DNA from 4 places in the Dichotomicrobium thermohalophilum genome. Region 4 is predicted to be linked to each of the others. Evidence: predicted binding sites of a transcription regulator. Region 4 holds the regulator's gene; each other region holds the start of a gene.
What was found. The regulator LexA, encoded in region 4, represses DNA repair genes until DNA is damaged. The targets are predictions, from matches to a motif close to TGTTCNNNNTGTGTTCNG.
Positions count from the first base shown of each region.

Region 1: BXY53_RS08715 (single-stranded DNA-binding protein) is a predicted target of LexA. The motif match lies at 875-892, and genes of this name have one in related genera.
Region 2: BXY53_RS14190 (ImuA family protein) is a predicted target of LexA. The motif match lies at 1,198-1,215, and genes of this name have one in related genera.
Region 3: BXY53_RS09945 (adenosylcobalamin-dependent ribonucleoside-diphosphate reductase) is a predicted target of LexA. The motif match lies at 965-982, and genes of this name have one in related genera.

Region 1 is NZ_QXDF01000001.1:1,877,214-1,879,411, forward strand. It holds gene BXY53_RS08710 (type III polyketide synthase) at 1-747, opposite strand, end outside; gene BXY53_RS08715 (single-stranded DNA-binding protein) at 1,035-1,532, shown strand; gene BXY53_RS08720 (DUF924 family protein) at 1,536-2,093, opposite strand; gene BXY53_RS08725 (glycosyltransferase) at 2,103-2,198, opposite strand, start outside.
Region 2 is NZ_QXDF01000004.1:77,394-79,591, reverse strand. It holds gene BXY53_RS13000 (Y-family DNA polymerase) at 1-406, opposite strand, end outside; gene BXY53_RS14190 (ImuA family protein) at 303-1,163, opposite strand; gene BXY53_RS12990 (SDR family NAD(P)-dependent oxidoreductase) at 1,310-2,080, opposite strand.
Region 3 is NZ_QXDF01000001.1:2,127,378-2,129,575, reverse strand. It holds gene BXY53_RS09945 (adenosylcobalamin-dependent ribonucleoside-diphosphate reductase) at 1-901, opposite strand, end outside; gene sciP (CtrA inhibitor SciP) at 1,020-1,295, opposite strand; gene mnmA (tRNA 2-thiouridine(34) synthase MnmA) at 1,565-2,198, shown strand, end outside.
Region 4 is NZ_QXDF01000001.1:1,658,727-1,660,924, reverse strand. It holds gene BXY53_RS07610 (molybdopterin molybdotransferase MoeA) at 1-830, shown strand, start outside; gene lexA (transcriptional repressor LexA) at 914-1,630, shown strand; gene BXY53_RS07600 (ComEC/Rec2 family competence protein) at 1,638-2,198, opposite strand, start outside.

The sequences.
Region 1 (2,198 bases), 220 kb from region 4:
CCAGCCCATGACATTCAGGGTGTTCTGCCACAGATGCTCGCCTCCTGCGCCCAGCGCCCCGAGCGGCGCCTCACCCCCGCCCTCGCTCGAAAGCACAGCAGCCGCCGCGCCGTCACCGAACAGCGCGGTCGCCACGAGGTTGCTTTTCGTGAGCCTGTCATAGCGAAAGGCAAGCGTGCAAAGCTCGACGACAATCAGCAGCACGCGCGCCCCCGGCTGAGCCACCGCCATCTGCGCCGCACGCGTCATGCCCGAGACACCGCCGGCACACCCCAGCCCGAACACCGGCAGCCGTTGTACATCCGGACGAAACGGCATGATGTTCATCAGCCGCGCCTCGATCGAGGGCGTAGCGATCCCCGTCGAGCTGACGAAGACAATCGCATCAATATCACCGGCCGCCAGTGAAGCATCGGCCAGCGCACGGTCCGCTGCATGCTGCGCCAGCCCGGTGGCATGCGTCTCGTAAGACCGCGTCTTGTCGGCAATGCCCGCCGGCGCGTTGAACCAGTCAAGCGGCTGGCAGGCATAGCGGGTGTCGATCTGCGCGTTTGTGTAGACGCTCTCCAGCGTCCCGAACAGGTTGGTGCGTCCGCCGAAGATGCGCCGCGCATTCTCGATTACCGTCCGCTGGTCGAGACACTGCGCTGGCACCGCCGTCGCCAACCCGAGAAGCTGCGCCGAAGGCGCATGTGGCTGGCGCGAAGCGATAGGCTCGCGCTGATGATCGGCAAGATAGTCGTACATGAACTTCGCCTCTGGCAGCTCTGCAGGAATACGGTGCGCAGGCGCCGCCGGACGTGTTCAACATTTTGTGAAATCCGTAAACTTGTTCCGATCCGGCGCAGGGACATTGACACTACGTGATGAAAGTGAGAACGTAACCGGAACATTTACGCGAACGGACACGCTCAGCATCGCGCCGGTGTGGAAAATGATGGCCGCCGGTAGCTGGCAGCGGCGACGGGCGGTTAGTCTCATGAGCGAGTGTGGCCGCGAAGGCGCGGCGCGAAAGGCATGAGAAAGGACAAGCGATGGCCGGTTCCGTCAATAAAGTCATTCTGGTCGGCAATCTCGGCGCCGACCCGGAAATCCGCCACACGCAGGACGGCCGTCCGGTTGCAAATCTGCGCGTTGCGACCTCGGAGAGTTGGCGCGACCGGAACACCGGCGAGCGCCGCGAAAAGACCGAGTGGCACAATGTCGTGATCTTCAGCGAGGGCCTTTGCAAGATCGCGGAGCAGTACTTGCGCAAGGGCTCGAAGATCTATCTCGAAGGCCAGCTCCAGACCCGGAAATGGCAGGACCGCGAGGGCAACGACCGCTACACGACCGAAGTCGTTCTCCAGGGGTTCAATGCGACGCTGACCATGCTTGACGGTCGCAACGGCGGCATGGGGGCCGGTCAGGGCATGGGCATGAATGAAGGCGGCCAGTCAGGTTATGACCGGGGTCCGTCTGGCGGATCGCGCGGCGGCGGACAGCCGGCCGAAAACTTCGATCAGGACCTCGACGACGAAATCCCGTTCTGATCGCTACCACTGCGTCTCGCGCGCTTCCAGGAAGGCGTCTTCTTCCAGCGTCGACATCCGTACGAGGGCAGCGTTGCGCTGCGGAAAGCGGCCGAAGCGGTCGATCACCTTCTTATGCTGACGCGCAAACTCCGTGTACTGCGCATTGCCAAGCGCGCTGATGAGGCCGAGCGCCCGCGCCTGATCCGCCGGGCTCTCGCTGTGCTCGAACGGCAGGTAGAGAAACAGCCGTTCGTCCACGTTTAACTCCGCATCGAATTCGTGCTGTATCGCCTCGTGAGCCAGCAGCCGCGCCTTGGCGTCGGTGGCGAAGGCCGCCGCCGTTCCCCGAAACATGTTACGCGGAAACTGGTCGAGAACCAGCACCGCCGCGAGAACGCCGCGCGGCGTCTCCCGCCACTCTTCGGGAACCTTGCGGCGCAATCTGTGATAGAGATCGAGAAAACGCGCAGTGATCTGCTTATCCAGCGTCTGGTCGCGCCACCACTGCTCGGGCGTCAGCTCCTCGAACCAGAAATTCAGCACATCCAATGCTTGCGGCGGCAAGGAAATCGCGGTCATGTAATCCTCTCACAGGCCAAGCGCCTGAAGTTGCGCGGCGACGACCCCGTCGATGTCAAAACGCGTCGCGGCGATCCGCCGGCTCTCCTTGGCATAGCGCGGGAT
Region 2 (2,198 bases), on a different contig from region 4:
TACGGCGCAGCATCGTCACCTCGCCGCCGAACAGGTGCGCCGTGCCGGTGATGTCGAGCCACAGCCCGTCCGCGCCGTCGACATTGGCCCAGGGCGTATAGCGCACGCACCAGCGCGCCAGATCGTGCAGGGCGCGGCGGTCGCGCTCCGGCTGGGCCGTATGCGTGCCCAGCGCGGGCAGCATGGCGAGTGCATCGGCCACGCCCATGCCGGGCGTGATGCCGGCCTCCACCGCCGGACGGTTTGCCGCCGCGACGACGAGGCGCTGGCCGTCCTTCGCGGTCAGAGCAAAGGGCGCACCGTCATGAAGACCGCTCAGCCGTTCGCTCTGGGGCTTGCGGCAGTCGTCGCGTCTCAGGCGATCGATCGGAAACTCCGGCAGCCAGATCGAAACGATGCGCCTCATCATTCCACTCCATGAACCAGTCCTTCGGGCACCCGCCCCGGCAGCGGGTGAGCATCGTGTGCCAGCGTGCAGGACCGGGCGCGCGGGCGTCGTAAGCATCCGGCGGGCCGGGGGCGCGAGCGATGCGCCAGCGTGTGGCGGCAGTGCTCGGCCGGGCGCTGTCCGGCGGGATCAGCAGAAGGACCGGGGTCTGGGTGAGTGCGGCGGCGCGGCTGAGGCGCTGGGTCTGCTTGAAATCCGGCGCGCTGGTCTCGCCCACAACGGCCAGCAGGCAGCCGGCGCGCGCGCCTTCTTCCATCGTCCAGAGCACGTCCTGCGCCTTGTCCGCATCGACGAACAAAAGGCTCGCAGGGTCGAGGCCGAAGCTGCGCAGGCCGTGGCCGTAGAGCGCGCCGAACTCGCGCCGGGCGAAGCGGCTGCGGCTCCACAGGACCGTGCGCGCGGCGGTGCGGGGGGCCGGCGGCAGCAGCTTTAGAAGGCCAAGGCAGAAGCCGACCGCCGCCATCATGTCCGGGTAAGCGTCCGCGGTGATCTCATGCAGCGCGCCGCGGGGCAGTTGGCGCTCAGGCAGGGCGGCGTCCACCTCAGTGAGATCGAAATGCCACGGCGCGGCCGCGGTCTCGCCGGTGTTCGCCTCCGGCGCGGCTTCGAGCGCGCCCACCTCCCGGCGCAGCTCATCGAGCAGCCGGGCGCGGTCGCTGCGGGGCGCGGCGTCGCGCGTGTTTTGCGCCTCGTGCGCGGGGGTTGATCGGCTCATGCAGGTAAAACAATCCGTTCAGGCGATGTGCCCATGTTCTCTTTTTGTTCTACCCAAACTTGGACCGCTTATCAAGCGCTCCTCAGTGTCGCAGTGTCTCAGGCTGATTTCGACTATGGGGCAGCGAAGGAATGCACTCCGCGGCGTTACTGCGCGATGTAGCCACCGTCTATGACAAGCTCTGCGCCCGTGACGAAGCCTGCGTCATCGGAGGCGAGATAGGCGATGCCGGCTGCGATGTCTTCGGGTTTGCCGACGTGGCCGATCGGGTGGCGCTTGTCGAGGGCGGCCCGGAACTCCTCGACGCTTTGCCCCGATCTTTTCGCCAAATCCTCCACCAGCGGCGTCCAGATGAAGCCCGGATGGACCGAATTCACGCGAATCTTCTCCTTCGCGTAGAGCACGGCGTCCGTCTTGGTCATCTCGCGCACCGCGCCCTTGGAGGCGTGATAGGGCGGAATGTCCGGCGCGCCGATGATGCCGTAGATCGAGGACAGGTTGATGATGCTGCCACCGCCGGCTTCGCGCATGAGCGGGATGGCATGCTTGGTGCAGTAGAAGACACCGCTGACGTTAACGGCCATGACCTTGTCCCACTCTTCGGCCGCGACGTCGTGGGTCGGCTTGTCCGCGCCGGCGATGCCGGCATTGTTGACCAGTACGTCGAAGCGCCCCCAGTGGTCCTTGACCTCCGAGAACACCCGGTCCACCTCATTCTCGTCGGTGACGTCGAGATGCCAGAACCGCGCCTCGCCACCGTTAGTCTCGATCTCCTGTGCGACCTTCTGTCCGTCCTGGTCGCGGAGGTCTGTGACGGCAACCTTCGCGCCTTCCTCGGCCAGACGCTGGCAGGTGGCCGCGCCGATCCCGAGTCCGCCGCCCGTCACGAGGCAGACCTTTCCTTCCAGGCCTCTCATCGCGCTACTCCCTTCATCGACTCCCCGACCAGGCCCAACGGCCTCTCCGGAGAAATGCCTGTGACGATGGGAACGCCGACCCCTGGGCGACGGTTCCGGGGTAACGGTTGTAGGAAGG
Region 3 (2,198 bases), 470 kb from region 4:
GGGCGGCCTTGTCGGTAAACGGCCGATCGACGAGCGTCGCCAGGTTCACCGAGCCGAGCAGGCAGGCGCCATAGGGTGGCAGGGGCTGCTCGCCGCACGGGTTCGTCGCGTGGATTGCCTCGCAATAGGCCAGCTTGTTGCGCTGGTTTACACGGTCGATGAAGATTACGCCCGGCTCCGCGTAGTCATAGGCCGAGTGCATGATCTTGTCCCACAGCGCGCGGGCAGGCACGGTCCTGTAGTGCACGCCGCCGAAACACAGAGGCCAGTCCGCATCCTCCGCGACGGCGTCCATAAAGGCGTCGGTGACCAGCACCGAGAGGTTGAACATCCGCAACTTGTCGGGATCGGCCTTGGCGTCGATGAAGGCCTCGATGTCCGGGTGATCGCAGGACAGCGTGCCCATCATCGCGCCGCGCCGCGAGCCGGCGGACTTGATGGTCCGGCACATGGCGTCCCAGACATTCATGAAGCTCACCGGTCCGGAGGCGTCGGCGCCTACGCCCTTCACCGGCGCGCCTTTGGGCCGCAGCGTCGAGAAGTCATGGCCGATACCGCCGCCCTGCTGCATGGTCAGCGCGGCTTCCTTCACGTTGTCGAAGATCGAGGCCATGTCATCCTCGATCTCGCCCATGACGAAGCAGTTGAACAGGGTCACCGCCCGGCCGGTGCCAGCGCCCGCGAGGATGCGGCCGGCGGGGATGAACTGGAAGTCCGACATGGCGTCGAGGAAGCGGGCCTGCCACAGCCCGCGATCATCGGGCTTCTCGACGCTGGCCGCCGCCTTGGCCACGCGATGCCACATGTCCTCGACGCCGGTCTCCGTCTCGCGCGGGCTCGGCGCGAAACGGTATTTCTGCTCCCAGACCTGCCGGGAAATCGGAGCGAGCGGAAGACTCATTCTGCGTTCCGGTGCATCAAAGCGGCAACACCGCAATCTAAGCGGGGCGCCGGGTTATCGTTTTGTTCTCTATTTGTACCAGAAAGCCGGAACGGAGGGAAGGGCGCCCGGGCGCGCCCTAGCCGCGGTATTCCTGAACGCGCGTGGCGCGCAGACCTGGCAGGCCATGTTTCTCTATGGAGCGCTGCCAGCTCAGGAACTCGTCGATGGTGAGACGGTAGCGATCGCAGGCTTCGCTGAGGCTCAAAAGCCCCCCGCGCACAGCAGCGACCACTTCGGCCTTGCGTCGGATGACCCAGCGGCGCGTGTTGGCGGGTGGGAGGTCGGCGATGGTCAGCGGGCTACCATCGGGGCCAATCACATATCTTGCACGCGACGTGAAATGCTCACTCATCGTGTATTTGAACCCGGTACAATCGAACGCGACGGTAGGAACGGTATCGGGTTCGGCTTAATTTTCTTTTACTCAGCGAGGCCAAGTAAGTTCCCAGAATAGGACAATCTTTAGGTGTTTTATATTATTTCACAACTTATACGGGAATTCACGAAAATTTGTTTCGCTTTCGCTTTGCGAAGGCTTTGGCAGCGCCGGTTGCAGGGGACCCCAACCCTCAGTATATTTGCGGAAAATCTCGTTCCATAGCGGTCATAGCCAGGCGACGCATGGCACAGTCCAGCACGATCACAACCGCACGGCCTGCCGAGGCGAGCGGCCTCAACAGCTTGTATTTGCCCGGCCCGCCGGAGCAAACACGCGTGGTCGTGGCCATGTCCGGCGGCGTCGATTCATCGGTCGTCGCGGCGATGCTCGCGCGTGAGGGCTATGACGTGATCGGCATCACACTGCAGCTCTATGATCACGGCGAAGCGACCGCGCGCAAGGGCAGCTGCTGTGCCGGGCAGGACATTCACGACGCTCGCCGCGTGGCAGCGGCGATCGGCATCCCGCATTACGTCCTGGACTATGAGCGGCGCTTCCGCGACGCGGTGATCCAGAATTTCGCCGACAGCTATGTGGCCGGTGAGACGCCGATTCCCTGCGTCCAGTGCAACCAGTCGGTGAAGTTCAACGACTTGCTGGGCAGGGCGAAGGAACTGGGCGCTGACGCGATGGCGACCGGCCATTACATCGTCAATCGCCCCGGTCCACGAGGATGGGAACTGCATCGCGGGCGCGACGCCGACCGCGATCAGAGCTATTTCCTGTTCGCCACTACGCCCGAGCAGCTCGAATTCCTGCGCTTTCCGCTTGGCGATATGCACAAGAATGACGTCCGCGACCTGGCGCGCGAATGGA
Region 4 (2,198 bases):
ACAAAGGCGCAGCCGTCCGCCCGCGCGGCCAGGATTTCGCCGAGGGCGAGCGGCTGCTGCCCGCCGGCAAGCGGCTCAACGCGCGCGACGTGCTGCTCGCCGCCGCGGCCAATCATGCGCGCCTGCCCGTCCGCCGCAAGCCGCGCGTCGCCATCCTTGCGACCGGGGACGAGCTGGTGCCGCCCGGCGAAACACCGCGCCCTGACCAGATCATCTCCTCGGTTCCGACAGGCTTGAGCGCGATGCTGGAGGCCGCAGGCGCGGCCCCCAAGCGCCTGGGCATCGCCGAAGACACGCGCGAGAGCCTTGATGCGCACTTGGCAGAGGCGGCGGACACCGACTTGCTGCTGACGATCGGCGGCGCCTCGGTCGGCGAGCATGATCTGGTGCGGGAAGCGCTGATGGATGCCGGCTTCGAGATCGACTTCTGGCGCATCGCCATGCGCCCCGGCAAGCCGCTGATGTTCGGCACACGGGGTGAAACCCGCGTGATCGGACTGCCGGGCAATCCCGTCTCGGCCATGGTCTGCACGCGCGTCTTCGCCTTCCCGCTGATCGACGCGCTGCTCGGTGCCGATACCGGTCCCGAGCGCATGCGCCAGGCAACGCTCGACCGCGCGTTGGAGGGCAACGGGCCACGCAAACACTATATGCGCGCGCGCATGCGCATCGACCCCGATACCGGCGCGCTCAAGGTCGCCGCCCTGCCTTCCCAGGACAGCGCGCTGGTGGCCGCCCTTGCGAGCGCCGACTGCCTCATCGTCCGGGAGCCGCACGCGCCCGCGGCGCGGCCCGGTGACAAGGTCGATATTCTCCCGCTTGACTTCTGAACACACCCGTCCCTGCACTTGCAGAACACAACAGGAACAGGTATAGGTGTTCCTGATTTGTACATTTCTGCGGGATCTGCCGGATGTTGACCGAAAAACAAAAACAACTCCTCTTCTTCATCAATGACCGCATCCAGGAAAGCGGGGTGCCGCCGTCCTTCGATGAAATGAAGGAAGCCTTGGCGCTGCGGTCGAAATCCGGCATCCATCGACTGATCTCCGCGCTTGAGGAACGGGGTTTCATTCGGCGCCTGCCCCACCGGGCGCGGGCGCTGGAGATCCTCAGGCTACCGAACGAGACCGTGACCGAGATGCCGCGCTCAGAAGGTCAGGCGGCGCGAAAGGCGCGATCGCGCGGCTTGGGCGTCATCGAGGGCGGACAGGTGCGCAAGCCGGCGCTGGTCGAAAAGGATGACGCGCCCGTTTCCGTGCCCGTGATGGGACGGATCGCGGCGGGCGTGCCCGTCTCGGCGATCCAGAACCAGAGCCACAGCATTCAGGTCGCCCCGGAGATGCTTTCGCGCGGCGATCATTTCGCCCTGGAAGTCCGCGGTGATTCGATGATCGACGCCGGCATTCTCGACGGCGACATCGTGCTGATCCAGCAGACCCAGACGGCCGAGAGTGGCGACATCGTCGTGGCGCTCATCGACCGCGAGGAAGCCACACTCAAGCGTTTGCGCAGAAAAGGCAATTCGGTCGCGCTCGAAGCCGCCAACCCGGCCTACGAAACACGCATTTTCGGCCCGGATCGGGTAGAGATTCAGGGCAAGCTGATCGCGCTGATCCGCCAATATTGAGGGCGTCCTATCGCCGCCCGGTCCACGGTCGGACCCCACGCCATTCAGCTGCCGTGACGACGCGGAACCGGCGCTCGCCTTCACTCCCTTCGATATATATCGCATGAGCACCCCGCGCTTGCAGCTGCGCGTGGGTGACAACGACATCAGGCGCAGGACAAGGGGTACGCATCTCCAGACTTGTGACCACGATGTCAGCGAGCTTGCAGTCCTGCGCCAGCGCCGCGGCGTGCTTTGCCACCGAAAGCCGCGTGCCGCGGAGGTCCACAACACAACCACGCTCGTCGCAGTGGAACACCTCTGGGGCGCGCGCTGCCTCCGGCTCGCGCTGGTCGCCGTCGGCGGCCAGCCATTTCTCCAGGCTGTAGCTCCCCGCACGGCCCGGGATTGCGGCGAGTCGCCCATCCGCTCCGCGTACGGCAATGACCTGGCCGTCCCGGTCAATGAGCACATCCGGCTTGCTCCCCAGGCTGGTAAGCGCCAGCCCCGCGCCCAGCGCCGCCACCCCGGCATAACGCCAGCGACCGCGCCAGATCGCGAACCACAGGGCCCCCAGCGCGATCAGGTT